4 regions of the Micromonospora soli genome follow, and region 2 is predicted to be linked to each of the others. Evidence: riboswitches for the same ligand, from Rfam matches in the RefSeq annotation. Region 2 holds a riboswitch; each other region holds the start of a gene.
The links. Region 2 has a riboswitch for cyclic di-AMP ahead of Q2K19_RS10785 (C40 family peptidase). Riboswitches for the same ligand answer to the same signal wherever they lie in the genome.

Region 1: linked by a shared signal. The riboswitch ahead of Q2K19_RS05225 (C40 family peptidase) and the one ahead of Q2K19_RS10785 (C40 family peptidase) in region 2 are both predicted to bind cyclic di-AMP.
Region 3: linked by a shared signal. The riboswitch ahead of Q2K19_RS18775 (coiled-coil domain-containing protein) and the one ahead of Q2K19_RS10785 (C40 family peptidase) in region 2 are both predicted to bind cyclic di-AMP.
Region 4: linked by a shared signal. The riboswitch ahead of Q2K19_RS00920 (C39 family peptidase) and the one ahead of Q2K19_RS10785 (C40 family peptidase) in region 2 are both predicted to bind cyclic di-AMP.

Annotation. Positions count from the first base shown of each region.
Region 1 covers NZ_CP130427.1:1,103,728-1,110,669, forward strand. Annotated here, with positions in the region: gene Q2K19_RS05220 (FtsX-like permease family protein) at 1-1,923, shown strand, start outside; cyclic di-AMP (ydaO/yuaA leader) riboswitch at 2,152-2,299, shown strand; gene Q2K19_RS05225 (C40 family peptidase) at 2,464-3,426, shown strand; gene Q2K19_RS05230 (oxidoreductase) at 3,443-4,306, opposite strand; gene Q2K19_RS05235 (choice-of-anchor J domain-containing protein) at 4,751-6,942, shown strand, end outside.
Region 2 covers NZ_CP130427.1:2,252,164-2,259,105, reverse strand. Annotated here, with positions in the region: gene Q2K19_RS10795 (C40 family peptidase) at 1-973, shown strand, start outside; gene Q2K19_RS10790 (N-acetylmuramoyl-L-alanine amidase) at 1,040-3,067, opposite strand; cyclic di-AMP (ydaO/yuaA leader) riboswitch at 3,304-3,439, shown strand; gene Q2K19_RS10785 (C40 family peptidase) at 3,452-4,486, shown strand; gene dcd (dCTP deaminase) at 4,557-5,135, opposite strand; gene Q2K19_RS10775 (pyridoxamine 5'-phosphate oxidase family protein) at 5,214-5,753, shown strand; gene Q2K19_RS10770 (zinc metalloprotease) at 5,829-6,815, opposite strand.
Region 3 covers NZ_CP130427.1:3,905,000-3,911,941, forward strand. Annotated here, with positions in the region: gene Q2K19_RS18745 (BON domain-containing protein) at 1-451, opposite strand, end outside; gene Q2K19_RS18750 (maleylpyruvate isomerase N-terminal domain-containing protein) at 671-1,309, shown strand; gene Q2K19_RS18755 (hypothetical protein) at 1,361-1,765, opposite strand; gene Q2K19_RS18760 (STAS domain-containing protein) at 2,204-2,563, shown strand; gene Q2K19_RS18765 (SRPBCC family protein) at 2,677-3,129, shown strand; gene Q2K19_RS18770 (hypothetical protein) at 3,131-3,643, opposite strand; gene Q2K19_RS18775 (coiled-coil domain-containing protein) at 3,754-4,818, opposite strand; cyclic di-AMP (ydaO/yuaA leader) riboswitch at 4,824-4,955, opposite strand; gene Q2K19_RS18780 (cation diffusion facilitator family transporter) at 5,099-6,013, opposite strand; gene Q2K19_RS18785 (HelD family protein) at 6,115-6,942, opposite strand, start outside.
Region 4 covers NZ_CP130427.1:195,111-202,052, reverse strand. Annotated here, with positions in the region: gene Q2K19_RS00940 (polysaccharide pyruvyl transferase family protein) at 1-968, opposite strand, end outside; gene Q2K19_RS00935 (acyltransferase family protein) at 1,162-2,367, shown strand; gene Q2K19_RS00930 (hypothetical protein) at 2,502-2,927, shown strand; gene Q2K19_RS00925 (hypothetical protein) at 3,080-3,865, shown strand; cyclic di-AMP (ydaO/yuaA leader) riboswitch at 4,153-4,294, shown strand; gene Q2K19_RS00920 (C39 family peptidase) at 4,494-5,342, shown strand; gene Q2K19_RS00915 (alpha/beta fold hydrolase) at 5,458-6,210, shown strand; gene Q2K19_RS00910 (CDP-glycerol glycerophosphotransferase family protein) at 6,215-6,942, opposite strand, start outside.

The DNA of each region.
Region 1 (6,942 bases), 1.1 Mb from region 2:
GTGGTGGAGAACCCCAAGGACCTGACCGATGAGTTCGCCCTCGTGGACCCGGCGCACGCCGACCCGCCGCAGACCGTCACCGTCCTTGTCGCCGGGGACCGGGACTCCCTGGAGAGGTTCCGCGCGACGATCGACGGTCCTCTCGTGCGCGAGTCGCGGCCCGGCACGACCCGTACGATGATCGCCGCCGTCACCCTGGCGCTGGCCACCGTCGGTCTGCTGCTGGTGTCGCTGGTCGCCGCGGCCGGGTTCATCGTGGTGGCGCAACGCCGGCTGCGCCAACTCGGCATGCTCGCCGCGATGGGCGCCACCCGACGGCACCTGCGGCTGGTGATGCTGGCCAACGGCACCGTCGTCGGCGCGATCGCGGCGGTGCTCGGCACGGCCGTCGGCGTCGCCGCCTGGCTGCTCGTCGCCGGGCGGGTGGAGACGGCCGCCGGGCACCGCATCGACCGGTTCGACCTGCCCTGGCTGACGCTCGGCGCGGGAATGGTGCTGGCCGTGGCGACCGCCACCGCCGCCGCGTGGTGGCCGGCGCGGGCCATCACGCGTACCCCGATCATGAGCGCGCTGTCGGCGCGGCCGCCGCGGCCCCGGCCGGCCCGGCGCACCGCGGTGGCCGCCGTGGTCCTGCTCGCCGCCGGCGTCACCTGCCTCGTCCTGTCCGGCGGGAAGAACCCGGTGCTGATCTCCACGGGCACCGTCGCCACGGCCGTCGGGGTGCTCTTCGTCGGACCGACGGCGATCCGGTTGCTGGCCGCGGCGCGCGGCGGGATGCCGGTGGCCGTCCGGCTGGCGTTGACCGACCTGGTCCGCTATCAGGCCCGGGCCGGCGCGGCGCTCGCCGCGATCAGTCTGGCCCTGGGGATCTCGGTGGCGGTCGTCGCCGGTTCCGCCGCCGCCGATTACCAGGCCAAGCGCTCGGCCGGGCTAGGCAATCTGGCCGAGGGCCAGCTCCTGGTCCGCATCGGCCGACCCAGCCCGGTGATCCCGGTACGGACCCCGGAGCAGCTGGCCAGCCTGCAGGCCCAGACCGACGCGATCGCCCGCAGCCTCGGCACGTTGACCGTGACCCCGCTCGACCGGGCGGTGGTCGCGGCGGATACCGAGCCGGGCCAGCCCGGAGGCCAGCCCGGCCATCCGGCCGTCGAGATCGGCACGCCGGTTGCCGACGGCCAGCAGATGTCGTCGTACCCCCTCTACGTGGCCACTCCGGAGCTGCTGCGGCGCTACCGGCTCGACGCCGCCGCGATCGCGGCCGACACCGAGGTGCTCACTGTCCGCACCGGTGCGCTCGAACTGGTGAACATCCCCGAACGCCGCGTCTACCCGAAGACCCAGGCCCTCCCGGACACCGGGCACTCCTCGATGCCGAATTCGCTGGTCACCGCGAGCATGATGGCCCACCACGGCTGGGAGCCCGCGCGGGTCGGCTGGCTCGTCGAGGCGGATCACCCGCTCACCCAGCGGGAGCTGACCGCCGTACAGAACCTCGCGGCGAGCGCCGGCCTGACCGTCGAGTCCCGCCACGAGCGGGCCTCGCTCACATCGCTGCGGACCGGGGCCGTCGCCGCCGGCGCGCTGCTCGCCCTCGGCATCCTGGCCATGACCGTCGGCCTCATCCGCGGCGAGGCGGCCGGCGACCTGCGCACGCTGACCGCGACGGGCGCCCCCAGGCGGGTACGGCGCACGCTCACCGCCACGACCGCCGGAGCGCTCGCGCTGCTCGGCGCCATCCTCGGCGTCGTTGGCGCGTACCTCGGGTTGGTCAGCGTCCTGCACCGCGACCTCGACGCGCTCACCGACCTACCGGTCGCGCACCTGGCCGCGACGACTGTCGGGCTACCGGTGCTCGCCGCAGCCGCCGGTTGGCTGCTCGCCGGGCGGGAACCGCAGTCGTTGGGCCGCCGTCGGCTGGACTAGTCGCCCGGATTCACATGCCGCTGATTTCTGAAAGACAACGCGGTCGATATTAGGAAGGGTTAAGAATTCGATTAGCGGAGTCTTAGGTGAACAGCATTTCCGGCACCCATTGTGCCCGCATGACCGCGCAGGGAATTGACATCAACGGCTCGTTGATTTCCTCGGGCCGTCCTCACTAATGTTGGTCAGCGTCCGTTCCGGATGTCGGTCTCCACCTGGAGTGCCCCGGGACGGCCACCGCCGAATCACCCGACGTCACCGGCGTCGCGGCGAGCCGGGGAACCACCGCAGTTTCGGGGTGAATCCGCATCCGCGGTAGGGCGCCTTCCACGCCCGAACCCGTCAGCTAACCCGGTAGGCGGTCGAGGCGGGCGCGCAGTGCTCGCCAGCCTCGAGTGGAAGGAGCCGCACCCGTTGCCACCCGTGCGCACCCGGCCCGCCGGACCGCGTCTGTTCACCCGAATCCTCGCCGTCGCGGCGGCCGCCATGGTGGCCGTCGGGCCGGCCGCGCCCGCCCACGCCGCCCCGTCGGCCGCGGACGTGCAGCAGCAGATCGAAACGGCGTTCGAAAAGCTCGAACCGGTCATCGAGCAGTACAACAAGGTCCGGACGGAACTGACCGCGAACGAGCGGAGATCGGCCGAACTCAGCCGACAGATCGAGCCACTGGGCAAGTCGGTGGAGACCAGCCGGACCCGGGTCCAGGAGATTGTGTCGGGGTACTACAAGCAGGCGCGGTCACTTTCCACAATGAACGCCCTGCTGTCTCGCAGTTCGCCGCCGACCGCGTTGGGAGATCAGCTCGCGCTCGTGAATCAGGTGGCAGATTCGGAGCAACGACAGATCACCCAGTTGTCCACCCAGCAGGCGGGCTACGACGCCGACAAGGAGAAGGTCGACGCGCTGATCGCGATCCAGCAGCGCCAGCAGGCCCAACTGGCGGCCCGCAAGAAGACCATCGACGCCGAGATCAAGCGGCTGGACGCGCTCCGCAAGCAGATCGCCGCAGCGGACGCGGCCAAGGCGGCCGCGGAGGCCGCGGCGGCCAGAGCCGCAGCCGCCGCGCAGTCGGCCGCCACGTCGAGCAGCACCTCCCCCATAACGGGGACCAGTCCGCTGTTCATCGGCGGGAAGTGTCCCGCCGTCCCCATCACCGGCAGCGGCGGCGTCGCGGCGAAGACGGCGTGCAAGCAGATCGGCAAACCGTACGTGTGGGCGGCCAACGGCCCGGACTCGTTCGACTGCTCCGGCCTGACCCAGTACGCGTGGGCCGCCGCCGGGGTGCAGCTGGCGCATTACACCGGTGACCAGTGGACCTCGGGCGTGGCGGTGAGCAAAGCCAACCTTCGTACGGGTGACCTCGTCTTCTTCTACTCCGACCACCATCACATGGGCATCTACGTCGGCAGCGGCCTGATCGTCCACGCCCCGCACACCGGCGACGTGGTCCGCATGGCCCAGCTGGCCAACATGCCGTACAGCGGTGCTCGCCGCCCCGGCTGACCGGGGGTGGTGGCTCTCAGTCGATGTTGTTCAGTTCGGTCAGCGCGTCGTCGGGAAGGGCCAGCGCGGCGGCGGCGACGTTCTCGCGCAGGTGCGCGACGGACGAGGTGCCGGGGATGAGCAGGATGTTCGGGGAGCGATGCAGCAGCCACGCCAGCGCGACCGCCAGCGGGGTGGCGGCGAAGCGGGCGGCGACCGCGTTCAGCTCCTCGGACTGCAGCGGGGAGAAGCCGCCGAGCGGGAAGTAGGGCACGTAGGCGATGCCCAGGGTGGCGAGGGAGTCGATGAGGTCGTCGTCGTCCCGGTTGGCGATGTTGTAGAAGTTCTGCACGCACACGACCGGCGCGATCGACTGCGCCTCGGCAACCTGCTCGGCGTTGACGGTGCTGAGCCCGAGATGCTTGATCAGCCCCTGCTGCTGCAGCTCCGCGAGGACCGTGAACGGCTCGGCGATGGAGCCGGGGGTGGGGCGGTCGAACCCGCCGACGCGCAGGTTGACCACGTCGAGCACGTCGAGTCCGAGCCGATTCAGGTTGTCGTGCACGGCCTGGCGTAGCTGCTCCGGAGCGAGGGCCTGCGGCCAGTTGCCCTCGGCGTCCCGCAGCGCCCCGACCTTGGTCACGATGTGAAGATCGTCGGGATAGGGGTGCAGCGCCTCCTTGATGATCTCGTTGGTGACGTACGGGCCGTAGAAGTCGGCCGTGTCGATGTGGTTGATCCCCAGGTCGACGGCCTCGCGCAGCACGGCGACGGCAGCGGGGCGGTCGGCCGGTGGACCGAAGACGTGCGGGCCGGCCAGCTGCATCGCGCCGTAGCCCATCCGGGCGACCGGGAAATCCCCCAGGCTGAAAGTTCCGCCGAGACGTGGGGTCGAAGTCATGGGAATTCCTCTCCTCGTATCGCAAATCCGCGAGCTTCCCGCCGACGCGGCCACCAAACCCTGGCCGCATCGGCCGCTGATGACCTCACCAGCATCTCCCCCGGCCGCGGCCAGCGGTCGTCGAACACCACCAACTCCACCTCGTCCGGCTCGATTTCCCGGTGGTACGCCTGCGGACCGGATGACCGGAAGCTATCGACGGAGCCCGGCCGCGCGGTGCCCCGAAACCGCATCTGGCGGTATCGGCTCACCGGACGGGTGACGCCGGAACTAACCTCTTTGTGGACCGTGGCCTGAGGAATCCGGTCGCCGCGATGGTCGGCCGGAAAGCATGCGGTAGGCCCATTGCCAAAGGCAACCATTGCCGATACGAACGTAAATGTCGTGCCGGTGAATGGCGGCCCAGACCCCGTCAACCGGCTTCACCACACCCGAGGGGGGCTAATGGCACGCAGCCGCATCGCCGCAGCAGCAGCCATCGCACTCGTCCTACCGTTCCTGGGCGTCCTACCCGCGTCAGCCGCGGCGGCCGCCCCCACCCAGCCGGCCGCGAACAAGGATCGGCCCAGCGACGTCCGCGAGCTCACGCGCAAGGACTTCACGCTGGACGGCAAGCAGGTCAAGACGCCGGCCCGATACCAGCCGCGCGCGCAGGCGCGGGCGAGGGCCGCGGCGGCGGCGACTCCGCCGGTCGGCACCGTCCGGCAGTGGCTCGGGCTGGACGACTTCCAGGGCCGGTACTACCGCAAGAACTACACGCTTCGGGCCGTCGGCAACAACATCGAGGTGTGGGTCGCCAACGACATCGCCTTCCCGGCCGGTGACTGCCGCACCCAGATCCCCTCCACGACCCAGGTGACCGACGCGCAGGTGGCGGACCTCGTCCACGAGTTCGACACCAACATGTACCCGAAGGAGACGGCGGCGTTCAGCCGGCCGCCGGACCGCGACGGCAGCAACGCCCTGCTCGGGCCGGACGCCAGCGGCAACGGCGGCGTCTACACCGGCGGCGGCAACAAGACCGTCACGCTGGTCGACAACGTCCGGGACGACAACTTCTACCAGTTCCCGGCCGCGCCGACCTACATTGCGGGCTTCTTCTCGGCCCAGCTCAACGAGCTGTTCGACCGCAACGTGATGACCATCGACGCGTTCGACTGGCTGCACCGCACTGGGGCCAACCCGCCGAACGACCCGACCACCGACCTGTGCACCAGCCGCCCGGGCCGCCCACACCTGTACGAGGGGACCTTCGCGCACGAGTGGCAGCACCTGGCGCACTACTACACCGACCCGTTCGAGACGAGCTGGGTCAACGAGGGCCTGTCCGACTTCGCGCAGACGCTGGTCGGCTACGTCGACCCCAGGTTGACGGTCTTCGACCGGGGCGGCGACAGCCACCTCTACTGCTACCAGGGCTTCGGCACGGTCCAGACGCCGTTCAACACCAACCCGCGGGACTGCGGCGGCCCGGAAAACTCCCTGACGCTGTGGGGCGAGAGCCCCAACCCGAACGCGGTGCTCGCCGACTACGGCAACGCGTACTCGTTCATGCAGTTCATCTACGACCGGTACGGGCAGGACATCATCTCCCGCCTGCACAACGACGGTGAGCGGCAGGGCCTGGCCAGCCTGGAGGCGGCGCTGAAGGCCGAGGGCGCCAGGAACATGTACCAGGTCATCCACGACTACCAGACGATGACGCTGGTCGACAAGATCGTCGGGGACTCCCGCCACGGCATCATGCTCGGCGTACCGAAGAGCCGGGTGACCACGCCCAGCCTGCGCTCCACGGTCAACCTGGCCAACCCGGCCGCCAACGCCACCCCGGGCGCGGCGCCGAACGGGGCCGACTACGTGCCGCTGCAGAAGGCCAACGGGCAGCTCCTGCGCGGCCGTGACCTGCGGTCGCTGTCGTTCCAGGGCGCCAAGACCCTGCCGCCGCTGCCGCTGGCGTGGACCGTCGTGTCCAACGACCCGGACCGCGCCGGCAACCCGGTGCTGTGGTCCGGCAACGCCAGCAACACCGACGCGGCGGCCGTCACCTCGGTCACCGTGCCGGCGGCCAACCCGACGCTGCGCTTCCTCGCCAAGTACGGCGCGGAGCAGGGCTTCGACTACGGCTACGTCACCGTCTCCACCGACGGCGGCGCGACCTACACGGCCATCCCGGGTGACAAGACCGTCGATGGGCCGCTCGGCCCGGCGGTCAACGGGACGACCAACGGGTTCGAGGCGCACTCGTACGACCTGTCCGCGTACGCCGGCAAGACCATCCTGCTCGGCTTCCGCTACGTCAGCGACGGCGGCGTCAACGAGGGCGGCTGGCTGATCGACGACATCACCGTGGGCGGCACGACGGTCAGCGACGGCAGCAGCCTCGCCCCGTTCGACTCGCCCACCGAGATCAAGCCGACCGCCGTGCACAACTGGAACGTGCGGCTGATCGGCATCGACGAGCGGCACAAGATGGCGCTGCAGGTCCAGTTCGACGGCAAGTCGAGCCTGTCGCTCAGCCGCGGGCAGCTGGCCCTGCTCAGCCCGTTCGAGAAGGTGGTCGCGGTGGTCGCGTACGACGAGCCGACCGAGCAGGTCAACCAGTACGCGCCGTACACCTTGAAGGTCAACGGAGCCCT
Region 2 (6,942 bases):
CCAGCCGCCCGTCCGACCGGTCGGCGCGCGGGTCGTACGCCGTCTCCTCACCCTGGTCGCGGCCGTCGCGGTCGGCGCCGGGCTGCTGGCGGCTCCGGCGCACGCGGCGCCGTCGGTGGATGAGATCGACGCACAGATCGACAAGCAGTGGGAACAGCTCGAGCCCACCATCGAGAGCTACAACAAGATTCGGTCCCAGCTCAAGGTCAACCAGAAGAAGTCGGACGACCTCGAGAAGAAGATGGTGCCGCTGGAGCTGGAGTCGGCCCTGGCGATGAACCGGGTCGGCGACATGGCGGCCCGCTACTACATCCAGGGTCCCTCGCAGGAGATCGGCGCGCTGCTGGTGAGCACCAAGCCGGGCACCCTCGGCGAGCAGCTCGTCATCCTCGACCGGCTGGCCGAGGAGCAGCACAAGCAGATCGCCGGCGTGCTCGCCGTCCGCGACAAGTACAACCGGCAGAAGCAGAAGCTGGACGCGCTGATCGCCACCCAGATCAAGCAGCGGGACGAGCTGGCGGCGAAGAAGAAGCAGATCGACTCCGAGATCAAGCGGCTGACCAAGATGCTGCCGGTGACCTCGATCCGCCCGGAGGGCTGCCCGGCCATCGACGGCGTGGTGAGCAGCGCCGCCCGGATCGCGATCAAGACCGCCTGCGCGCAGGTCGGCGACCCGTACGTCTGGGGCGCCACCGGGCCGAACTCCTTCGACTGCTCCGGTCTCACCCAGTACGCCTACAAGGCGGCGGGCATCTACCTCACCCACTTCACGGGCGCGCAGTGGAACGAGGGCCGGGCGGTCTCCCGCGCCGACGCCCGACCAGGTGATCTGGTCTTCTTCTACAGCGACCTGCACCATGTCGGGCTCTACCTCGGCAACGGGCTGATGGTGCACGCGCCCCGGACCGGCAAACCGGTCCAGGTCGCGAAGGTGGCCTACATGCCGGTCGCCGGCTACCGCCGGGTCACCTGACCCGCCCAGAGCAGCACGAAGGCCCCCGGTCCGCGCGGACCGGGGGCCTTCGTCGTCCCGACGGGACTACTCCGGAGAGCCGACCGACGCCGGCTGGATCTGCACGTCGTCCAGATTCACGAACATCACGCGGTGGCCGAACTGGATCTGCACGTACCGGTTCTCGCCCCGGATCACGGTCCAGTCACCCGGCGAGGAGCCGTCGAAGGTGACGGCGCGGTAGTACTCGCCCGGCAGGACCCCGCCGACCGCGTACCGCTGGCCCGCGGCGAAGGTGTACTGGAGCGGGGAGATGGTCTGGTACGGCACCCCGGCCGGGTAGGCCGCCCGCTCGGGGTAGGCCCGCCCGTACACCGGGATGGTGGTCTTCCCGGGCTTGGGCGTCACCACAGAGCCCTGCGCCCACTTCGCGGTGGGCGCGGCGGCCGGGTTGTAGAACCAGGCCTTCTGGCCGAGGTACCAGATCGCCGTCCAGTCGCCCTGCACGTCCGCCAGGGCGTACGTCTGACCGGCCGAGGCGCGGGCGCCGTGGTCGGAGATGTACATGGTGTCCGGCGTGCCGTTCGGGCGCAGGCCGCGGTCGTTGACCAGCGGCGCGAGCTCGCTCGGCGCGGTGTGCAGGATGACCGAGGAAGAGCCGCGGAGCGGGCACGGCGCGGCCGGCGGCGTCGGCTTCGGCACGCCCGGCGGCTGCTGGTTGCAGCCGATGAAGGCGGGCTGGTTGGTGGCGTAGTCCGGGTCGATGGTGACCAGGCCGCTGTGCGGCGTGCCGGTGCCCTGGAACGGCGCCTTCATCAGGTCGAAGTAGTGCGACCAGTCCCAGTAGGGGCCCGGGTCCCAGTGCATGCCGGCCACGGTGCCCGCGGTGGTGCCGGGCACGTTGTCGTGGCCGAGGATGTGCTGCCGGTCCAGCGGGACCTGGAACCGCAGCGCCAGGTGGCGGACCAGCTTGGCCGAGGTGCGGTACATCGCCTCGGTGTACCAGGTGCCGTGGCCGGCGAAGCCCTCGTGCTCGATGCCGATGGACTTGGCGTTGACGTACCAGTTGCCGGCGTGCCAGCCCACGTCCTTGGCCTTGATGTGCTGGGCGATGTAGCCGTCCGCCGAGCGCAGCGTGTAGTGCCAGCCCAGGTAGGTCTTGTCCTTGACCAGGTTCACGCTGGGACCGAAGTAGCCCTCGGTGTCGTGGATGACGATGTACTCGATCTTCTGCTGGGCGGGCCGGGCGCCCAGGTCGTGGTTGCCGTAGTCGCCGGCGCCCGGGCCGTACTTCTCGTACGGCGCGGGGATCCACTCGCAGGCGACGCGGACCGGGCACTCCAGCCCGTCCGGCCGCTCGGCGCGGCGCAGCCCCAGCTTGTGCAGCCCGGACTCGTCCGGCGTCACCGCCGCGGCGGCGAGGGTCACCCGCTGCCCGTCGTCGGTGGTCCGGCTGGCGCCCTGGCCGATCTGGTCGTACACCTCGTCGGCGAAGGCCGCCGCGGCGTCCTCGGTGTCCGCGCCGGAGTAGCGGGCCACCGCGCCGTACCAGGCCGCCGGGTCGCTGCCGGCACCGACCGGCCCGCCCAGTGCCTTCTGGTACGACGCGAGCAGCGCCGCCCCGCCGCGGATGTTGGCGGTGGCGTCGCTGCGCAGCGTCTCCACCGACAGGCCGGTGAGCGCGGCGGCGGCGTCGACGGTCTGCAGGGACGCCTGGGGCAGCACGTCCCCGGACGGCGCGGCGGCGATGGCCGGGTCGACGGTGAGCGGTCGTGCGTCGTCGCCCCGCGGGTCCTCGTTCTCGTCCACGTGCGCGCTGGACGGGGTCGAGGCCACCTGCTCGGCGTCGGTCAGGTGCATCGGGCCGTAGCCGCCGCTGGTGCTGGGCTGGCCCGCGTGGGTGTCCCAGCGGGACTCCAGGTAGGAGACGCCGAGCAGGACGTTCTGCGGCACGCCGTACTCGCCGGCCGCCGCGGCGTACTGCTGCTGGCGGTCGACGGTGGGGGCGGTGATGGGTTCGGCGGCCACCGGGCCGGTGGCCGCGAGGGCAGCGGTCGCCGCGACGGCGGCGGCCAGCAGTATCCGTCTGCCCGACGGCGGGGGTGAGAGGTGCATCAAACCTCCAGACAGGGATGGGGGTCACTGCGACCCTCACCCTCACTCCGCACCCGCCCTGTGGTCAATAGCTTTCCGGATAGTGATGTGGGTTGAAAAAAATCTTCGACCGGGCTGGAGTGGCCGCGAATTCCCGTACGGAGTGTCACGGCGTCTCGGGTTGCTAATTGATAACGGCCATCTCTACTCTGGTCAATCGTCGACCGGCAGCTTCACGACCCAGCCCGGGTGGTGACGGTCCGACACCGCCGAGTCGCCTCCGGGCGAGCCGGGGACCCAGGTATCTGGGGTGAATCCGCAGCCACTGCGGTAGGGCGGCTCCCTTCCCGCCCGAACCCGTCAGCTAACCCGGTAGGCGGTCGGGAAGAAGGAGTACGGAGCCCGGTGGCACACCATGCCCCGCGGCCACCGTCGATCCGGTCGGTCGACCGGGTGACGGCTGCGCCGCGTTCACGCTGGTCCCGCTGCACCACCGCCCTCGCCGCCCTGGTCGGCACCGCCGTCATCCTGACCGGCGGCGCCACGGCGGCCCACGCCGAACCGTCGGTCGCCGAGATCGAAGCCCAGATCGACCGGGACTGGAACAAGCTCGAACCGATCATCGAGCAGGTCAACGCCACCCGCGGGGACCTCGCCGTCAAGCGCAAGCAGGCCGCGGCGCTGGCCAAGCAGATCGCCCCGCTGCAGGCCCAGGTGGACGCCGCGCTCGGCCGGGTCGGCGGGCTCGCCGCCGACGCCTACAAGGGGGACAACCTCTCCACCGTCAACGCGCTGCTGGGCAGCCGGTCGCCGGGCGAGGTGGTCGACAGCCTGGAACTGCTCGACCGCTTCGCCCACCGCCAGCAGCAGCAGGTGCAGGCCGTCGCCGACCTGCGCGACCAGCTGGCCGCGAAGAAGAAGCCGCTGGACCTGATGATCGCCAAGCTGGCCCGCACCGAGGCCCAGCTCGCGGCGCAGAAGAAGCAGATCGACGCCGAGATCGCCCGGCTCCAGAAGCTGCGGCTCAAGGTCTACGGCAACGGCGGCGGCGGCCCGCTGCGTCCCGCCCCCTGCCCCGCCGGCTACCCGGGCGGCCCCGCCGGGGTCGCGGTCAAGTTCGCCTGCGCCCAGATCGGCAAGATCTACGTCTGGGGTGCCGCCGGCCCGGACCACTACGACTGCTCCGGCCTCACCATGGCGGCCTGGGCCAAGGCCGGGGTCTCCCTGCCGCACAACGCCGCCCAGCAGCACGACGTCACCCGGCGGGTGAGCCGCAGCGAGCTGCGCGCCGGTGACCTGGTCTTCTACTACAGCGACCTGCACCACGTGGCGATGTACGTCGGTGGCGGCTGGGTGGTGCACGCCTCCCAGTCCGGCAAACCGATCACGATGAAACGCGTCGACGACGGCCAGATCAACAGCTACGGCCGCCCGGGCTGAGCGGCAAGCAGGGGCCCCTTCTTAACGCGTGAGGTAGAGGAAGGGGCCCCGCTTAACGCGCTGGCGCTGCTCAGCGGGTGGGCCAGACCCGCCAGTTCTGCCAGGAGCGGCTCGGGGTGGGGCCGCGCTGGCCCTGGTAGCGCGAGCCGTAGATCTCGGAGCCGTACGGGTGTTCGGCCGGCGAGGAGAGCCGGAAGATGCAGAGCTGCCCGATCTTCATGCCCGGCCAGAGGGTGATCGGCAGGTTCGCCACGTTGGAGAGCTCCAGCGTGACGTGTCCGGAGAAGCCGGGGTCGATGAAGCCCGCCGTCGAGTGGGTGAGCAGCCCGAGCCGGCCCAGGCTGGACTTGCCCTCCAGCCGGCCGGCGAGCTGGTCGCCGAGCGAGATCACCTCAAGCGTCGAAGCGAGCACGAACTCGCCCGGGTGCAGGACGAACGGCTCGCCCTCCGGCACCTCCACCATCGAGGTCAGGTCGTCCTGCTGGACCGCCGGGTCGATGTGCGTGTAGAGGTGGTTGTTGAAGACCCGGAAGAGCCGGTCCAGGCGTACGTCGATGCTGGACGGTTGCACCAGCGTGGGCTCGAAGGGCTCCAGAGCGAGCGTGCCTGCCTTGATCTCGGTGACCAGGTCCCGGTCGGAGAGCAGCATCGGAACACCATAGCGACCAGAACGGGTGACCTGCGTGTCGGACTACATCTTCGTACACCTGTTCGATAGAATGTCCACATGGCTTCCTGGTCCGAATTCGCCGCCGACGAGCCCCGACTCGCCGACGAGATCCGCCTTCTCCTGCAGCAGTACGGGCCGGGCTTCGGCTACCTCGCCACAGTCCGCGCCGACGGAGGTCCCCGGGTCCACCCGGTCTCTCCGGTGATCACCGACGACGGGCTCTACTGCTTCGTCATCGACTCGCCCAAGCGCCGCGACCTCGAACGCGACGGCCGCTACGCCCTGCACTCGTTCCCGCCCGAGGAGAGCGACGACGAGGCGTACGTCGCCGGTCGGGCCCGCCCGGTGAGCGACCCGGCGACCGTGGCCCGGCTGGCCGAGCTGGGCCGCGCCGCGCCGCAGGTCGACTGGCGGCTGTTCGAGTTCACCGTCGACGTGGCGATGCTCACCCGGCGTGACCAGACGACCCGGCCCGGCGCCGGCCGGCCGCAGGTAAGGGTCTGGCTCGACCCGCGGGCGACCGGCCCGACCCGCCGTACCGCCGCCGAGGTCCGGCGCGGCCGGCACGGCTTCGATACCCGCCGCCCGGCCGCCTGAGCCCACCAAAGCGCCGGTGCCGGCCCCGTCCGAGGACGGGACCGGCACCGGCGTTCCGCGTTCAGCGCGGGATGGTCATGCCGCGCGGTAGGCGTTCCACGCGGTCAGCATCCGGCTCGCCTGACCAGCGGTGAACTGGTACATGCACGAGTCGTAGGTGTAGTCCATGAAGTTGGTGATCGGGTCCAGGCCGGCCGCAGCGCAGGTGTCCCGCCCGGTGGGGCACTGGAACGCCGGCGAGCTCTCGGCGGGGGTGTCGTCGACGCTGTCGCCCGAGCCGGAGCAGCCACCCTGGAAGGTGTGGTAGAGGTTCAGCCAGTGGCCGATCTCGTGGGTGCCGGTGTCGCCCTGGTTGTAGTTGGTCGCGGTGCCACCCGGCAGCGACTCGCTCAGCGCAACCACGCCGTCCATGCTGTCGAGCTTGCGCTTCGGGAAGGTGGCCCAGCCGAGCAGGTCGTCGCTCAGCTCGCCCAGGTAGATGTTGAGGGTGCTCTTGCCGCCCTCACGCAGCGAGGACTTCATCTGCCGCTCCGCCGAGGAGCCCTGGACGATCGGGTACCACGCCGCGTTGGTGACGTGGTGCACCTTCTGGAGCTGGAAGCTGAAGGCGGTCGGGGCGCCGCCGGTGGCGCCGCTGTAGGCCTTGTTCAGCACGTCGATCTGCTGGGTGACCATCGAGTCCGGGATGTTGCCGCCGGCGCGGGTGGTGTCCCGCTGGATGACGTGCACGACGACCTGGATGGTGACGGTGGCCAGCGGAGCGGCGGCCTGGGCGCCACCCCGGAAGGCGGCCCGCTCACGCAGGGCGGCGGCGAGGTCGGCCTCGCGGTCGCGGACCTGCTGGGCGGTCAGCTCGTTTGGGTCGAGCTTGCTGCTGCCACCCTTCGCGACCCGGGCGTTCGAGTGCGCGTCGGCCGGCTCGGCGCAGGAGCCGCCCGGGGCGGCGGAGAAGGCCGACGCAGCGGGGACGACGCCAACGGCGCCGGTGCTCAGCAGCAGCGCGAGGGTCGTCGACGCGACGCCGGCGGCCCGCCGGGTCAGCAGGTTGGGACGGAGTCCCATGGGCCCACCTCTTTCTGCCGGCGCGACAGGGGGGTATGTCACGCCGAGTCGGAGAACGTTGGGGAGACGTTACAACCGATCGAAGGATTTGAAAACGACCATATGTTGCCGTGGGGAAACTTTCTGC
Region 3 (6,942 bases), 1.7 Mb from region 2:
GGACGGTGATCCCGTTGCTCACCCCGCGTACGCCGTTGAGCCGGCCGACCGCCCGCTCGGCGGCCCGGCGCTGGTACTCCCACTCGACCTCGCCGTGCAGGGTGACCCAGCCGTCGGAGACGGTGACGTCCAGCGCCTCGATCGGCACGAACGCGTCCCACTCCAGGGCCCGGCTGGCGGCGGTGGCGATCTCCGGGTCGCTCTTCTCGGCCGAGGTGGCGATCCGGACGGCGAGGTCGTTGGCGACGGCCCGGACCCGGGACACCCGGTGCGCGGCCCGTTCGGCGGCCCACTTCTTGGCGTAGCTGTCCACCCAGCCGGACAGCGTGACGACGCCCTCGGTGACGGTCACCCCGATCTCGTTGGGGCGTACCCGGGGTTCCCAGGTCAGCTCGTCGAGCACGTCGGACTGGATGTCCTGGTCGGTACGGGTGATCGTCGCGGTGGCCATCGGTGGCTCCCTCCCGGATCGGTTCGCGGCGCGGGCTGCTCGGCGCCCGGCACGGACGCCCGCACCACGATCCTGGCCGCACCCCGGGTGAGGTGTCCTCATCCGATCCGGGTGGGCCGGCCGGTCCGGGGAGCGCTCTCCACCGCCTCCGGGTCCGTCCGGGTCGATCTTGGATGAGTAGGCTCGGCCTCCCGGACCCGCGACGAGAGGGGTACGCCCATGCATCCGATCCGGACCGCCTACCTGACCGCCGCCCGCTCGGCGGTGACGCTGCTCGCCCACCCCGCGGTGGCCGAGCAGTGGGACGCCCCGAGCGCCCTCGCCGAGTTCCGGGTCGGCGGGCTCGCCGGCCACCTGGCGTTCCAGATCCTCGCAGTGCCGGGGGTGCTCGCCGAGCCGGTCCCGCCGGGCGAGCCGGTCGGCCTGCTCGACCACTACGCCCGGGGTACCTGGATCGGCGCACCGGTCGACGACGAGGTGAACGTGGGCATCCGCGCCTCCGGGGAGTGGATCGCCGCCGACGGCCCTGAGGCGCTGCTCGCCGCGGCCGGCGCCGCGGTCGACGAGCTGGCCGCCACGCTGCCGGCCGAGCCGGACGGCCGGGTCGTGCACCTGGCCCGGGGGCCGTGGTCGCTGGCCCTGGAGGACTACCTCACCACCCGGCTGATGGAGCTGGCCGTGCACTCCGACGACCTGGCGGTGAGCGTCGGCGTGCCCACCCCGGAGCTGCCGGCCGACGCGCTGGACCCGGTGCTGGCCCTGCTCGCCCGCCTCGCCGTACGCCGGCACGGGCAGCCGGCCGTGCTGCGGGCGCTCAGCCGGGCCGAGCGGGCGCCGGCGAACGTCACCGCGTTCTGAACCGCGCGCGGCGACGCCCCCGGTCCGGGGACGCCGCCGGGCGCGGTGCGGTCAGTCGTCCAGGCCGACCGGGGAGTCCGGGCGGTCCACGTCGACGAACTCGATCTCGTCCAGCTCGCGGACGCCGCTTCCGGCGGCCCGGGCGGCGGTGCCGGCCGCCCAGCCGAGCGCCGCCCCGGCCAGCGCCGCGGCGATCAACAGCGTCCAGGGCAGCGCCGGCCGGCGACCGGCGAGCGCGTCGAAGGCGAGGCTGGCCCGGCGGCGGGCCTCCTCGGCGGCGGAGCCGACCAGGCCGGTGGCGTCGTCGGTCAGCCCGGCGCCGTTGCGGCGGGCGGAGCGGGCGGCGTCCCGGACGCTGTCCCCGGCGGAGCTGACGGCGGAGAGCAGCTGCTCCCACGCCTGGTCCGCGATCCGCTCGGGCTTGCTCCGGCGGTCCAGCAGGGTGGTTCCGAACATGGGTGTTACCTCCTCGGGGTGCCGAAGTCCCGGGCGTCACCTCGGACTCCGGTGGCCATCCGGCGCGTGTGACGGTTCGCTCACCGGGCTGTGCCCGCCCCGGACCGGGCGCAAACCACCCCGGTGGGCCGCCCGCCCACCGCTCGGCGTACGGGGGGAGGAACCACCCGAACGCGCCGGGGTCGCCCGGCTCCGGGCCGAACAGGCGCTCGCCCGCTACCCTGGGTCGGCGGATCGGCCGGCACCCGTCGGTCGTTGCAGGTGTAGAGAGTTGTCCCGGGGAAGCAGGAATCAAAGGATCCGGATGGGGATGCCCAGGTGTGCCCAGTCCGCGAATTGCTCATCCCGAGGGGTGGCGACCGAGGGTGTCGGAGGAATACTCTCGGTCGCGGCCCGCGTACTGATGAGGCGCCCGTACGGGCGAGTGGAGGTGCTCGCGTGAGCCTGTCGATCGTGAAGTCGGTTCTGCCGGGTGGTGTCATCCAGATCGCTCCGCGGGGCGAGATCGACGTCGACACCGCGTACGAGGTGCGGGAAGCGATCGCCGAGGTGCTCGCCAAGGGCCGCCCGTCGCGGATCGAGCTGAACATGCGGCTGGTCACCTTCATCGACTCCGTCGGCATCAGCGCGATGGTGGCCGGGTTCCAGACCGCCGAGGTCAGCGGCGTCAAGCTGGTGGTCACCGAGCCGAGCCGCTTCGTCCACCGGCAGCTCTGGGTGACCGGTCTGCTCGGCCTCTTCGGCGGGCCCGATCCCTACTTCGCCGACAGCGGCTCCGAGCTGCTGCCCGGCGCCTGACCGCCTCCCTCACCCCCTTCTGCGACCCCACCCGGCCGGGGACCTTCGACCGTTGCCAGCCAGGCCCGGGTACGGGACGATCGTCCGGACCGTCGACGGCGAGGGGGTACGGCTTGCTCAGCAGCGACAGCTTCAGCTACACGGTGCAGGCCCGCTGCACCCGGGCGGAGGCGCTCGCCCTGCTCGGTGACCTGAACCGGCAGGGCGAACTGCATCCGCTGATCGTCCGCGTCCGCGAGCTGCCGCCCCGCCCCGGCGCGCTGGCCAGCTACGCGATCACCGACCGGCTGGAGCTCGGCCCGCTGCACTTCCCGGTGACCTACCAGGCGGACGTGCTGGTCGCCACCGAGGACGAGGTGGTGACCGTGGCCCGGCAGCAGCCGGCCACCACCGTGCGCAACCACACCCGGCTGCGGGAGGAGGCGGACGGCGTGGTGCGGATCGACGTCGAGATCACCCTCTCCGCCCCGGCACCGCTGTTCGGCTACGCCTTCCGGCAGGCCCGGGCGGCGCACCTCGGGCTGGCCAGCCGGCTCGGCGCGACCCTGGAGGGGCGCCCGGCCTGAGTCAGGCCCGCCGGCCGGCCGGCACCGCCGGCCGGCCCGCCGGGGCGGCCGGGCGCCGCAGCCGCCCCCACGGCTTGTAGGTGGAGAGCACGGTGGCGACGATCAGCAGGGTGCTGGAGACCGCCGGCGGGATGACCAGGTCCAGCCGGTCCCGGGCGGTGAGGTCCGGCGCCAGGTCGCCGAGCCGGCGCACGGTCGGGGTGAGCAGCAGCAGGACCAGCCCGAGCATCACGGTGGTGAGCGCGAACTTCACCAGCACCCAGCGCCAGCGCAGCAGGCCCCACGGGGTGAGCAGCGCGCTGGCCAGCCCGACCAGCCAGACCGCCAGGCTCAGCGGGGCGAAGAGCCAGGTCACCAGCAGCCCGGCGGCCGGGTAGACCAGCTCGGGGTCGGCGCCGCGCAGCCCGGCGACGCCCAGGGTGAGCAGCACCAGGTCCGCGCCGAGCCAGCCGAGCGAGGTGATCAGGTGCAGGGTCAGCAGGGCCTTGCGTCCGGTGGGCGAGAGTCGGGTCATGCCACCGATGCTGGTCCGCCGCCGGCCCGGCGTCGTGGGGCGCGCGACGACATCCGGCGTACGTCGTGGGGCGTAGGGTGGCCCGCCGCGCGGGGCGGGCCACCCCCGCCTCAGTAGACCGACAGGTGCACGTGGTTGGTGTGGTCGCTGGACGGGTCGCCGTTGCCGCCGCTGTACGCCTTCCACCCGCTGCTCGGCAGCCAGATCTGCTTGTACCAGATCACGTAGAGCACGGCGAGGGCGTCGGCGTTGCGGATGAAGTACGCCGCCAGGTTGTTGCCGTACGTCTTGTCGCCGCCGGTGGCCACGCCGCCGAAGCCGTCCTTCTGCGCCGCGAAGTCGCAGGCCCGGCCCTTCGGGTGCTCGCCCGAGCCGCTGGGCCGGTAACAGGAGACGTACCGGGTGAACCCGGCCGCCTTGGCCTGTTGCAGGGCGTGCAGGGTGCGCGGGGTGATGCAGCCGTCGGCCGGCGTCGGGTCGTTCACGCTGCACGACTCCGGCGGCCAGGAGCCGTCGGCGTTGCGCGGGGCCGGTTCGGCGTTCGCCCGGGAGGTGCCCTGCACGCTGCCGCCGGCGCTGGCCGCCTTGTTGTTCGCCACTTCCAGGGCGTGCTCCGCCTGCTGCTTGCGCTTGGCCATCACCGCGACCTGCTTGCGCTGCTCCTGGATCTCGCCGGTCAGCGCGGCCCGGGTGCGGGTGGCCCGGTCCCGGGTGTCGATGAGGTCGCGCAGCGCCCGGTCCTCGTGCGCGGCGACCTGCTGGAGCGCGGCGGCGCGGTCCATGAAGCCCTCGGGGCTGCTGCTGCCGAGCAGCGCCGCGGCGGTGCCGAGCCGTCCGGTCCGGTACGCCACACCGGCGATCTCGCCGACCTTGGCGTCGCGCGTGCCCAGCTCGGAGTTGATGGTGGCGAGCTCGGCGGTGAGCTGCTTCTGCCGGCTCACCGAGCGGTTCAGCGCGGTCCGCGCCTCCAGCCAGCCCTTGCTGGCCGCGTCGAGCTGGGCGCGCAGGGCCGGGCTGCCGCCCTCGTCGTCGCCGGGGGCGGCGGCGAGCAGGCCGGTCGGGGTGGCCGCCGAGGCGGGGGAGACCGGCGCGGTCGCGACGCCGAGGGCGAGCGTCGCGACGAGCAGGGCCGCCAACCGGGCGGCCGTCCGTCGTACAGGTGCCACTGATGGCATTCAGGTGTCCTTCCGTCAACCGCCGACCGGGTTAGCTGACGGGTTCGGGACGGAAGATCCCTACCGCTGGCGCGGATGCACCCCAGGTACGTGGTTCCCCGGCTCGCCGTGCTGCGGCGATTAGGCGACGGCCACCGCAGGCGCCGGAGGGCGCCGCCCGGCGGAGGCCGCGATCGAGCCTACCGGCGGTGCCCCGACGCGGCCCGGGTGGCGGGGACGGACAGTCGGGCCAAAACCGGCATAGGACCACAATAGTCACTCGAATTTAAGATTGTCCTAATTACCACTCGACTGACCCGCACGCCCCCGGGGACGCTCCGGGTTCGATCTGCAACGTGGCGTGGTCGATCCGGAAGTCGTCGTGCAGGGCGGCCCGGGCGGCGGCCAGCACCTCGCCGACCTCCGCGCCGGGGCGCATGGTCAGGTGGGCCGAGGCCACCTCCATCCCGGAGGTGAGCGTCCAGACGTGCAGGTCGTGCACCTCGGCCACGCCGGGCACCGCGGCCAGCCGGTCGTGCACCGCGGTCACCTGGAGGTGCTCGGGGGCGGCCTGCACCAGGATCCGCACGGCGGCCCGGCCGAGCCGCCAGGTGCGCGGCAGGATGAACAACCCGATGGCGACCGCGACCAGCGGGTCCGCCCACCACCAGTCGGTGAGCGCGATGACCAGGGCGGCGCCGATCACGCCGAGCGAGCCCAGCAGGTCGCCGAGCACCTCCAGGTACGCCCCGCGCAGGTTGATGCTCTCCTGCGCCCCGGTGCGCAGCAGCGCGAACGCGGCGAGGTTGGCGAGCAGGCCGAGCACCGCGACGGCGAGCATCGGGCCGGCGAGGACCTCGGGCGGCTCGCCGAACCGGCGTACCGCCTCGACGAGCACGTAGACGGCGACCGCGCCGAGCAGCACCGCGTTGGCGAGCGCGGCCAGCACCTCCAGCCGGTAGAGCCCGAAGGTGCGCTGCGGGTCGGTGTCGGCTCGGCGGGTGGCGGTGATCGCGGCCAGGGCCATCCCGATCCCGAGCACGTCGGTGAACATGTGCCCGGCGTCGGAGAGCAGGGCCAGCGACCCGGTGCCGAACGCGGCCACCGCCTCGACCAGCATCAGGGCGGTGAGCAGCCCGAACGCGCCCCACAGCCGGCCCCGGTGGCGCTGCGCGGCATTGGCCACCGTGCCGCTGTGGTCATGACCTGCGCCCACGCCCACACCCTCTCGTTCCCCGCCCCGGCCGAGCTCAATCTATGCTCACATCGCTATGTATGCAACTAAAACGGCGGGTGCCACCGGGCCGCCGGCAGCCGTCAGGCGACCGGATCCAGCGTGGTCAGGCGCTGGGTGGCCCGGGAGAGCGCCACGTAGAGCGTCCGCACCCCCGAGCCCGGGTCGGCCCGGATCTCGGTCGGGGCCACCAGCACCACGCCGTCGTACTCCATGCCCTTGGCCTGGAGGCTGGTCACCACCTGGAGCCGCGTGCCGCCCAGGCCGCCCAGCCAGCCGGCCACCTCGTCCCGGCGCGGCACCGGCGTGATCACCCCCACCGTGCCCTCGACCTGCGCCAGCAGCGCGCGGGCCGCCGCCTCGGTGGCCGGGGCCAGCTCGGCGGCGGGCACGGTCAGCTCGACCGGATCCACGCCGGTGGAGCGCACCGCGGTGGGCAGCGGCAGGTCCGGGTAGAGCCGGCGGATCTCCGCCGCCGCCACCGCGAAGATCTCCGCCGAGTTCCGGTAGTTGGTGGTCAGCTCGTAGCGGTACCGGCGACGCCGCCCCAACGCCTGGTCCCGGGCCCGGGTCAGCTCCTCCGGGTCGCCCGTCCAGGCGGTCTGCGCGGGGTCTCCCACCACCGTCCAGGAGGCCAGCCGGCCCCGCCGGCCGATCATCCGCCACTGCATCGGCGAGACGTCCTGCGACTCGTCGACCACGACGTGGGCGAACTCGCGGTAGTCCTCCGGCCGTTCCCGGGCGGCGGCCCGAGCCGCCCGCTGCCGGTCGGCGTACGTGCTCAGCTCCCGGACCCCTCCGGCGAGCTGGAACGGGTCGCGCTTCGGCTTCGGCCGCTGGACCGGCTTGCCGAGCAGCGCGTCCAGCTCGTCCAGCAGCGCGACGTCGGCGATCGTCAACCCCTCGGCGTC
Region 4 (6,942 bases), 2.1 Mb from region 2:
GGGACGTCCCGCATCGCCCGGTGCGGGATGCCGAAGTACCGGGCCAGCTCCAGGGTGCGCGAGTCGTGCGCGAAGAGGTATCCGGGGGTGCCGGAGATCAGCGCGGTGATGGTGCCGTGGATCCGGGTCCCAAAGGCGAAGTCGAACCCGCCGAGGTAGTCCATCCACGTCCACGGGTCGACGAACATCCGCACCTTGTCCTCGACGAAGAGCGGGTGCGAGGTGTGCACGGGCATGTCGCCGCCGCGCCCCCGCTGCTCGGGGGCGTCGCCGTAGAGCAGGGTGCCGAGGGTCTTCAGGTCCTGCGGCAGGTAGCGCAGGTTGGGGTAGCGCCCGTGGTGCTGGCGGACGATCCCGGCCATCGAGGAGACGTACGGCGAGATGGTCAGCGCGATCCGGGCGTCGCCGTCCAGCGTCGGCTTCGGCTTGTCGATCCGGAAGTTGCCCCCGTGCAGGAACATCGACGGACAGCCGATCTGCTCGACCGCGGAGAAGCCGAGGGTCCGCAGGTAACTCTCGGTGATCTCGCCGCGCACCCCGATGCTGTGCGAGCGGTTCAGCACCGCCCGGCAGAAGGCGCGCACCGCATCGTCGATCGGGCGCAGGTATTCCCGGTCGCCGTCGAGGTTTGTCTGCACGCCGACGCCGAGCACCACCACGGGGATCTTCAGCCGCTCGATCAGCCGGGTCATCGGCGCCAGCCGGTGCACGAAGCTGCGGCGGAACGCGTTGGCCAGCGGGATCACGAAGACGTCGTACTTCTCGTTGATCTCGTCGGCGTCGCGCGGGCTGGCCCGGAACTGTGACGGGGTGATCTCCGCCGTCGACGTGGCGAGCAGCTTGTACGCGGCGTGGCTGAAGACCAGGTTGCCGCTGTTGTCGCCGATCCAGTTCCGTTCGAAGGTCTCCTCGGGGCTGAGGACGTCGAACGGGCCCTTGCGGGCGCGCAGTAGGATCCGCTGGTGCATCCGGGTCTCCACCTTCCGTTCCAGGCATGACAAGCCCGGTGGGAACCGGAGTGGGCCGGTGGCCGGCGCACGGTCCCCGTTCCGTGCAGGCGCCGAAATCGTAAGGCATCGACTGACGGACAGGTGTCCCGTGCGCCGGGCGGCCCGGCGGCCCGGACGGTGCCCGGTGCACCGGCGGGTAGGGTTGCCCGTCATGACCAGCGCCCCGACCGCCACCCCCGCCGTCCGGCTGCCGTCGCTGACCGGGCTGCGCTGGGTCGCCGCCCTGCTGGTCTTCGGCTTCCACGCGGGAACCATGCGGATCGTCGCCGAGCCCGACTACAGGGCGGTCGTGGATCGGCTGTTCGCCCTCGGCCTGTCCGGTGTGGAGTTCTTCTTCATCCTCAGTGGATTCGTCCTGGTCTGGTCATACCGGGACGGTGAGCGACGACGCACCTTCCTGCGGCGCCGGCTCGCCAAGATCTACCCGAACCACCTGGTGACGTTCGTCGCGGCGCTGGCCGTCGCGTTCTGGCTCGCCGACCCGGTCGCCCCGTGGGCCGCGCTCGGCAACCTCGCCCTGGTCCAGGCGTGGAATCCCACCCCGGGCTACTTCTACAGCGTCAACACGGTGAGCTGGTCGCTCTCCTGCGAGCTGGCCTTCTACCTCTGCCTGCCGCTGGTGCTGCCCGCGCTGCGCCGGGCCCGGACCGGCGTGCTCCGCGCGGTGCTGATCGCCGCGCCGCTGCTCATCCTGGCCCTCTGGCCCGGCCAGCGGCTGGTGCCCGAGGAGAGCCGCTGGTGGTTCACCCAGATCTTCCCGGTGGTCCGGTCGCTGGAGTTCTGGATGGGCGTGGCCGCGGCCGAGCTGATGCGCCGGGGACGCTGGCGCGGGCCCGGGCTGACCGTGGCCAGCCTGCTCTTCGTCGCCACCTGGGTGGTCGCCGCGCAGTGGGTCCGCGCCGAGCTCTGGGCGGCCCTGCTCGCGGTGGCGTACCTGCTGGTGATCACCGCCGCCGCGGACGCCGACGTGCGCGGCCTACCCACGCCGTGGCGGTCCCGGCCGATGGTCTGGCTCGGTGAGGTGTCGTTCGCCTTCTACCTGGTGCACGTCCTGGTGATGCAGACCGTGCTGCGCCTCACCGGGCACTGGGGTGCGGGGCTGCCCGGCGGCTGGGGCCCGCTCGCGGTACTCGGCTTCCTGCTGGCCAACCTGCTGCTCGCCGCCGCCCTGCACCGCTGGGTGGAGACGCCGATGATGCGCCTGCTCGGGCCGCCGCGCCGGGCCCGCGTCCCGGCCGCCTCCGCCGCGCCGGCGCCCGCCGTGCCGGCCCCGCGGTCGGCCCCTGCCGGGCCGGTCGAGGCCCGCCCCACCCCGGGCCGGCCGGTCGCGTACGCCGGACGGCGCGACCCGGGCTGAGCCACGCCCGACCCGGCCGGCGCGCCGGGAACTCCCGTTCCGAACTCTGTCCACCCTGGTCGGTGCCCCGGTCCGAGCCCTGGCGACACGCCCGGGACGATGCGGCGCGCGGGTCTCGACGGTAGGTTTGGCACGTGCTTCCGATCGCGCTCACCTGTCCCCTGTGGTGGGTGGCGCGCTGGACGGCCCGCATGCTGGCCAGCCTGGCCGTGGTGGTCGCCTGCTCGCTCGGCGCGGCCACGTTGCCGGTCGGGGTGGCCGCGCAGGCCGCTGCCGCCCAGGCCGCTCCCGGCCCGGTCGACACCTGGACGGTCCGCGCCGGTTCCCCCGACCGCGCCCTCGGCTTCGTCCCCACCGGTTCGCCCGACACGGTGACCGGTGCCGCGGCGCGGGCCGGGGCGGCAACCGCCGACGTCGACCCGGGAACGGCGGCCGACCGGCCGGTCGTGCCGGCTCCGGCGGCACCGCGGCCGGCCGGGGTCGCCCCGCCGGAGCGATACCCCCTCCCGGTCGGGCTGGTGCCCGCGACCGTCGGCTCCCGGGCCCCGCCCGCCCGCTGACTTCGGGGCGGCCCGGCCCGCCCTCGCCGCACCACCGAACCTCACCCCCGCACGCGCCCGACGGCGGCCCGGCGGCGCCCGCCCCGGTTCGCGCCCCGCCCCGCCGGCCGTGCGGACCTCTCCGCCACGACGTTTCCCGTGAGGTGCCGACCATGGAGAAGACCGTTCTCCACCACTTCCTGACCGAGGTCCCCGAAGCCACCGCCATCTGGTCCGCCCTGCTCCTGCTCGCCCTCGGGCTGCTCGCCGCGCTGGTCGCCCGACCGGAGCGGGACGCCCCGCCCGACCCGGCCCCCGATCCGACCGCCGAGCGGGCGGCCCGCCTCGCCGACCTGTCCCGCTACGCCGACGAGGTGGCGGTGGCCGCCGACGGGGCCGCGCAGACCGCCCGGCGCCGGCGCGAGCAGTGGCTCGCCACCCAGGACGAGGCCGATCGGGCCTGGCGGGCGTACGACGAGGCCGACGGGGCCGCCCGCCGCGTCGCCGGCGCCGCCGCGCTGCCTCCGCCGCGGACGCCCCGGACACCCGCCGAGTACGCGGCCCGGGAGCGCTGGCTGCACCACGCCGCGATGGCGGCGCACTGGCGGGGCGAGTTGACCGCCCGGCAGCTCGCCGACGTGCTGGCGCACCGCAACGGGTGGGACCCGCGCCGGCACCCGGCCGAGCAGGAGATCGTGCTGGCCCGGGCGGTACGCGACGGCCGGCGCGCCGGCTGGCGGGCCGCCGCCGAGCGGGAGCAGCGGGCCTGGCGGGACGCCGAACTGGCCGCCGAGGCGGCCCGCGCCCTGGCCGCCGAGGCGTACGCGGCCGCCGCGGCGCTGCGCCCCGGCCCCGCCCCGGCCCGCCCCGCCGAGCCGGCGACCCAGCCCCTCGCCCCGGTGCCGGCCGGCCCGCGGGCGGCGCCGACGGCGCGGTGGCGGCCGGCGCGCGTGGGCTGAATCGTTACCCGAATGCGGTGAGCCCGGTCACGGCCGGACGGAAACGGTCATCGGGATCAGGTCGGGCGATCGACCCCCGCAATTCCGGGTCGGTCGCCACCCGATGTCCGATTGTCGCCCGACGGTTCCGGGATAACTGGTCGTCCCATTGAGTAACGTCAGTGATCGACTGTTCCGGTCAGAGTAACGATGTTCGAGGTTTACGCAGGTGGGGGCGCTTGGCTTGCGGCGTACCCACCGGTAGTGTCGGCGCGTCCGGTGCGGTTTTCGATCGCAAGTGGCGACGCCGTGCCGACCCGCCTAATCGTGATCTCACGAACCGGGGACCCAGGGCAACACCGGGGTGAATCCGCGAGCCACGGCCCGCGGTAGGGCGTACTTCCCGCCCGAATCCGTCAGCTAACCCGGTAGGCGGCCACGGAAGGAGTTCCATTCCTCGTGCGAACCACCCCCCGACACTCCCCCCGCCTCCACGGCATCGCGGTGCCGGCGCTCGCCTGACCGGCGACTCCTGGCACCGTCCCCCAGCCCGGCCCGCCGGGCGCTCCCATCCCCGCGGCCACCCGCTCCCCGCAACGCGCGTGAACTCCTCCGCGTGTCGGGCCGGCGTGTGCCGCTCAGGCCCCCCGTGGAGGAACACGTGAAGCACCGAATGAAGCGTCAGCTGCGGCGTGTCGTGACCGAGCGCCCGGCCCGGATCGTCGCCGGCTCGGCCGCGGCGCTCGTGCTCGCCGGCGGCGTCGGCGCGGCGATCGCCGCCACCGACGGCAGCACCCCGGTCCGCCAGGAGAACGCGGCCGCCGTCGCCGAGCTGGCCCCGCGCCTCGGTGACGTCGCCACCCGCGGCGAGGCCCGGGTCGCCGCCCCGTCGCCGTCCGCCTCGCCGAGCGCGTCGCCGTCGGCGTCCGCGTCGGCCAGGGCCAAGGCCTCCGCCGACCCGGACACCACCCGCAAGGCGAAGCCGAAGCCGCCGTCGACCAAGGTCCTCGACTACACCTACGAGGCGCAGAACCAGTTCTGGAACTGCGGCCCGGCCGCGGTGCGCAACGCGCTCAGCGCGAGCGGCGTCGAGACCACCCAGGAAGCGATGGCGGTCCCGCTCGGCACCACCGAGAACGGCACCAACTCCGCCGAGGACACCACCCGGGGCCTGAACCAGATGGTCAAGGGCAACCCGTACAAGACCCACATGTTCGGCGGCTCGGCGAGCCCGGCGGAGATGGACCAGCTCCAGGCGGACGTGGTCAAGGCGATCACCGACGGTCGGGGCGTGGTGGTCAACGTGGCCGGCGACGCCACCGACACCGACGGCGGCTGGCACTCGTTCCCGGGCGGCCACTACATCGCCGTCATCGGCTACAAGAACGACGGCCGGACCGTGCGGATCGCCGACTCGGCGAACCCGGCGCTGCCCGAGTACTGGATCAGCACCATCGACCTGGCGAACTGGGCGGGCACCCGCGGCTACTCCGCCTGATCGCACCCTTCCCCGTCGGGCCCCGGCTTCCTGAGCCGGGGCCCGACGTCGTCTGTCGGACTCCCGCCGCTGCCGGTCTCGCGCGCCGTGTCCGCCGGGTGGCACACTGCGCCGTATGGGCGATGCGACAGGTATCCGCCATCTGCTGCTCCTCCACGGCATGGGAGCCACCGGCGAGGTGTGGCTGCCGTGGGCGCCGCTGCTGGAGCGCCGCTGGCCGGGGCGCTGGCTCGCCCCCGACCTCGCCGGCCACGGCTGGTCGCCGCCGCTGCCGGCGTACTCCTTCGAGGCCCTCGCGAGCCGGGTTGTGGCGAGCCTCGGTCCGGTGGCCGAGCGGCTCGGCCCCCGGGACCGCCTCGTCGTGCTCGGCCACTCGCTCGGCGGCGTGGTGGCGCTGGCCCTCGCCGCGCGGGCCCGGCGCCTACCGGTGGACGCGGTGGTCGGGCTCGGCATCAAGGCCGCCTGGTCCCCGGCCGAGCTGGACAAGGCCCGGGAGCTGGCCCAGCGGCCGGTGACCTGGTTCAGCAGCCGGGACGAGGCCGCCCGCCGCTACCTGCGGGTCGCCGGGCTGGCCGGGCTGTTCGCCCCGGACCACCCGGTGGTCGACGCGGGGCTGCGCCGCGAGGACGGCCGCTGGCGGCTGGCCATGGACCCGGCCGCGTTCGCGGTGGGGGAGCCACGGCTGCCCGCGCTGCTCGCCGCGACGGACGTGCCGGTGCTGCTGGCCCGCGGCGAGCAGGACCCGATGGTCTCCGACGCGCAGCTCAAGGAGCTCGGCGTGCCGGTGACCAGCCTGCCGGGGCTCGGCCACAACGCACACGTCGAGGATCCGGAGGCGGTGCTCGCCCTGCTCGACCCGTACCTGTGACGGCTCAGGCGGTGGGGGAGAGCGGCGAGCCGTCCGGCGCCGGCGCTTCGGCGGCGCGCGGCGCGGGCCGGTTCCACTCCGGTTCCAGCTCCCGGCGGGCGGCGTCGAGGAACGCCTCGGCGTACGACTCGGCGGGGAAGTCACCCAGGTAGCGGCTGCGGGTCGCCCAGCGGTCCGCCGCCTTCGGGTCGGTGTCGAGCAGCTCGGTGAGCACCTCGTCCACGTTGGACATGTCGCGGCGCAGCACGTAGCCGGAACCGGCGAGGGGGAACCGCGTCACGAAGTCCGCGCCGTCGGCGCCCATGTCGGTCACCGCGTACGGCTTGCCCGAGTAGAGGTAGTCGGAGATGACCCCGGAGACGTCCGAGACCAGCGCGTCCGAGCGGTTCACGCACTCGGTCAGGCTCAGCTCGCGGCCGGCCGCCGCGCCCCACAGGTGCGCCCGGCCGGTCCTGGCCCGGTCGGCGGCGAGCAGCTCGGTGAGCCGGGCCAGCTGCCGCGCCGAGGCCGGGTTCTGCGCCGTGTACGGGTGGGCCCGCAGGATCACCGTGGCGCCCCGGTCCAGCAGCCGGCGGATCACCGTCTCGGCCACCGGCAGCGAGCAGTAGTTGGCGTCGGCGTGGTGCCCCGTCCAGGTGGGGGTGTAGAGCACGGTCGGGTTCGCCGCTCCGCGCGCCGGTTCCCGGCGTACCTCGATCGCCTCGACCTGGGGGCGGCCGACCACCACGAACT